Regions from separate parts of the Chroogloeocystis siderophila 5.2 s.c.1 genome, predicted to be linked through region 2. Evidence: riboswitches for the same ligand, from Rfam matches in the RefSeq annotation. Region 2 holds a riboswitch; the other holds the start of a gene.
The links. A riboswitch is a leader RNA that binds a small molecule or an ion and turns the genes downstream of it on or off. The one in region 2 is predicted to bind cyclic di-AMP.
Positions count from the first base shown of each region.

Region 1 (2,205 bases), on a different contig from region 2:
CCAATTCCGGTATCGCTGACGGCGATCGCCCATTTGTCTTCTAGTGTATAACATTTGATGGTTATACTTCCTGCGGGGGTGTAACGAATGGCATTGCTTACCAAATTTGTAACAATTTGCTGAAAACGTAACGCGTCTGTGATGACTTGTTTCGGAGCGTTTGCTAAGTCTACAGCGATCTGCAAATTTTTTTCTTGCGCCATCGGTTGTAGCATATCTAGCACATCTTGGATAACGACGCACGTGTCGGTTGGTGCAGGATGAAGTGTCATTTTCCCTGCTTCATACCGCGATATTTCTAGCGCATCATTAATTAGGCGCAGCAAATGTCTACCATTGCGCAATACGCGTTCGATATGTTCAATGTTTTTATAGTTATCTTTGACTTCGGTTTTGTTTTGTAGGCGGATAAATAAATCGGAATAACCAATGATTGAGGTTAAAGGATTTTTGAGTTCATGGGCAAGGTGTGAGAAGTTTTCTTGATTTGCCCGAATTAAGCGTGTCAGTTCTTGATTGTGTAGTGTTAACTGCGATTGGAGTTGCTGTAATTCGCGTAGGCGCTCATCTACATAACTTTGAAAACAACGCGCGATCGCATCATCGACAACTGCATCTATGAGGCGAAAAACTCGAATAACTTCTGTTGACAAGACTTGCTGTAAATCTGGTTCTAATGCTGAGAAAATTGCTCGTCTTAGTAAACGATACTCGCGGGCAATTTCCAGTGGGTCAAAACCTTCTTCCGCACGGTGAATGCCGTGTACTAAACTTGCCTCAATTAGGGTTTGAAGATCATCCTCTGTCGTTTTTGATAGCACTGTAGCCATAGCTTTGAGGACATAAGGTACGTGATTGCGTATTGCTGTGTAGCACATACCTTCAGTACTTTCAATCTGCCGATCTCGGCGTACAGCTTCTACCCAGTTTTCAATGATTGTGTCACTTTTATCAAGCAATATCTGGCTAAAATCAAACATTTTGGCAGTATTTAGAACAGCACGAAGCAAGTCTACTTGTCTTAACTTAGTGTAATTGTGAAGCGATCGCCCACTGAATTATTGACGCGAGCCTGATTCATGCTTTGTGGCAATCGTACAGCGCAGTGCTAGAAGCGATCGCAACTTTATAAAGTTCACCCTGAAAATCCTTAAGACGTAACGAATCTTGATATTGTGGCACCCCTGTGCTATGGTAGTAAAAATTATCATGAGTAAGTCAGCCTAATCTAGACTTTTGCCTTGTAAGGAAAGTCTAGAGCGGAGGAACCAAAGTTTTGGGGCGTATCTGTTAAGTGCAGAGGGATAACTCTCTATCCTAGCCCGTCAGCTAACTTCGTAGGCATTGAGAGGAGACTGAAGAGTTAGCATTCCTATTACTACTAATAGTTTGCTCTCGTCAGTATTCCTAGGTAGTAAAGCACATAGTTTTTTGTGCCTGCTTTTAATCCTGAGGGGAGTTTAATAGTGTTTAACCTGATTGCTGTTTTAGCAGTTGCAGGACAGAGTACCTGGAAAAAAGTACGACCTATTGTAGTGCGGGATGCTGTTCTACTTCCTGCTGCTGGTTTCTTAGGAGTGATTATTCTGTGGTGGTTTATTGCCACTTTCTTAACCAACTTAATGCCTACCCCAGTTGAGGCACTCATTGCCAATTTAGACTACATTTTGAACCCATTTTACCGACGGGGACCTGGAAATTTAGGACTTGGTTGGTTATTACTGGCAAGTTTAAGACGGGTATTAATTGGTTTTGGACTAGGTGCTTTAGTCGCCATACCGATTGGTTTTCTGATTGGGATGTCTAAACAAGCCTTGCTAGCCCTCAATCCTTTAATTCAAATTTTCAAACCTGTATCGCCACTCGCATGGCTACCTATTTCGCTTGCTATCTTTAATTTAGCCGATCCCTCTGCTATTTTTGTCATCTTCATCACTTCACTATGGCCCACAATTATCAATACAGCTTTGGGAGTTTCTAGCGTTAATAAAGACTATATCGATGTAGCGCGAGTGCTGGAAATGCCGCGTTGGCGACAGATTACCAAAATTATCTTACCTGCGAGTTTACCTTACATTTTTACAGGTTTAAGAATCAGTCTCGGCATTGCATGGCTCGTAATTGTTGCAGTAGAAATGCTTACAGGTGGTGTTGGTATTGGCTTTTTTGTTTGGGATGAATGGAGTCGCCTCAATTTAAGTTCAG
Region 1 is NZ_MRCC01000014.1:49,360-51,564, reverse strand. It holds gene NIES1031_RS16750 (sensor histidine kinase) at 1-980, opposite strand, end outside; cyclic di-AMP (ydaO/yuaA leader) riboswitch at 1,211-1,359, shown strand; gene ntrB (nitrate ABC transporter permease) at 1,467-2,205, shown strand, end outside.
Region 1: linked by a shared signal. The riboswitch ahead of ntrB (nitrate ABC transporter permease) and the one ahead of NIES1031_RS01055 (hypothetical protein) in region 2 are both predicted to bind cyclic di-AMP.

Region 2 (2,205 bases):
GCGGGTTTGGTGATGCACCGCTGTATTGATTGACAAACGCTTGTGTTTGGTCGTAACCATCTCTAGAACGCTTTTGCTGTAGTCCTGAGCGAACGTAATTACCTACAATCGACATTAACGATTGCATCGTCGATGGATTTGTGTGATAGCTATTGCTTAGCTGCTGTACTGTATTCAGAATGTTAACTAGCTGTCCAGAACTTGCTTGCTGCGAAGGATTATTGATTGCACCAAGAATTTGGTCAAAAAGTCCCATATGTCTATACTTATATCATGTATGACTTCAATTTTCCCTAGTCAACAAGCTGACGACCTCTAGCTAACAGTAGAAAATTTGCTCAAATCTGCGGTAACGTTCTTCCTTACTTTCTCCCCCTAATTGGGCTACGGTGTACACATAAATTTAGACTGGCGTCGCTCCAAGCTTTTTCACCCCCTTGCATCGGTGAAAGCGGGGTGAAACCCCAATCCCCACTACGTGAGGACACCGAGTCTCCTGTTGTAGGAACTGGCGTGGGCTGGGGGGCGGTTCGCCAGGGACTTTGCTAGATACCGACTATTTGTGTACACGGTAGCCATAATTAGGAAAGAGCGAGAGGGGCGAGAAGCCGCAAATTTGAATCAGTAAAATTGTACAGACACTATGACTCGGCTTGCATTAAAGATTTTGATCGGAGTCGAATGAGACGGTCAATACAGGCTTGACCATAGCTAATTGCCTCATCAAGCGTCTGAAAACAAAATGGTTCGCTGTAGTGATTTCCTTCTGGATCGGTGTAGTCTACGACGATACCGTTCAATTCTTGCTTTGCAAGTAAGATCCACTGTTTGTAGTAATTCATTATCCTTACCTCTGTTTACATGTAGCGACGGACGAGGTGGGCCGAAAGGTCAGCAGCTAACCCAAATTATTGATTAAGGGATACCTGCGAAGAGACCCTTAGGACAATTGCTTATATAAAATATAAAGCTAATGCCACAGGTACTCCTTCCATTGCCTACGAAGTTAGCTGACGGGCTAAGATTGGAAGGTATCTTTCTCTTATATAGAGATTCGCCCCGAACTTTGGTTCCTCCGTTCTTCAACGCAAGCGGTAGAAGATTAGGCTACCCACTAAACAACTGATCGCTAGTAGCAAATGGATACTTTATATCCATGGTAATAACTCATCAGCTATACCAAATATACTGGAATTGCTTTTGTTGCGCAATCATTTTTGTTGTAAATTGCTAGTGTAATATCTTGATACACAAAATTGAGTCAAGCTATAGCCTTAACCGCATCTAACTTTCAGAACTATATTAAATTTTTCTAAAGTTTCAAAACGCCTTGTTGTGATCGCCCTATTACCCCTGACGCAGTCAGGACAACAGCAAGCAGATTAAGATCAAAAGCATCTCCTGCGTTGTAGTGACTCTAAGACAATGCCTTTTCCACGCATCGTAATGCTGCTGATTGCCCTAATTGTTATCGTCGGGCTGTTGCTGTGGCTGTTTGCTAGCTTGTCACAGTTGTTATGGCAGTTGTCTTACACTTCGCCGTTCCTGGCGGATGTGCTGCTATTTCTGATTGTCGCCTTGGTTGTCTTGCTGATCGGTGTAGTTATCTACTACATCGCGATTGTCCAACGCGGTGAAAGGCGATCGCGACGACGGGCGCAACGGCAAATTCAAATTCCCGAAGACCGCACGGACGTTGCGGAGGAAAATCTGCGTGCAATCCAACAGCAATTGACACAAATTCAAGATGAAGTGGCGCGTCAAGCGTTACTCGCGCGATCGCAGGAAATTGAAGCAAGTTTATCGCGCGGTGCGTTGCGAGTCGTTGTCTTTGGAACAGGTTCAGCGGGCAAAACTTCACTCGTGAATGCGATCTTTGGGCGAATTGTCGGACAAGTCGCAGCACCAATGGGAACAACACAGGAAGGACAAACTTACAGCTTGCGGCTCAAAGGCATGGAACGCCGGATTTTGATTACGGATACGCCAGGAATTTTAGAAGCAGGAGTCGCCGGAACAGAACGCGAAAGACTCGCACGACAATTAGCTACTGAAGCTGACTTATTGTTGTTTGTTGTAGATAACGATTTACGGCGTTCGGAATACGAACCGTTGCAGACATTGGCAGAAATTGGCAAGCGATCGCTTTTAGTTTTGAATAAAACCGATTTATACACTGACATAGACCGCGAAACAATCCTCGCC
Region 2 is NZ_MRCC01000001.1:226,647-228,851, reverse strand. It holds gene NIES1031_RS01060 (DUF937 domain-containing protein) at 1-256, opposite strand, end outside; gene NIES1031_RS01055 (hypothetical protein) at 642-842, opposite strand; cyclic di-AMP (ydaO/yuaA leader) riboswitch at 981-1,119, opposite strand; gene NIES1031_RS01050 (YcjF family protein) at 1,426-2,205, shown strand, end outside.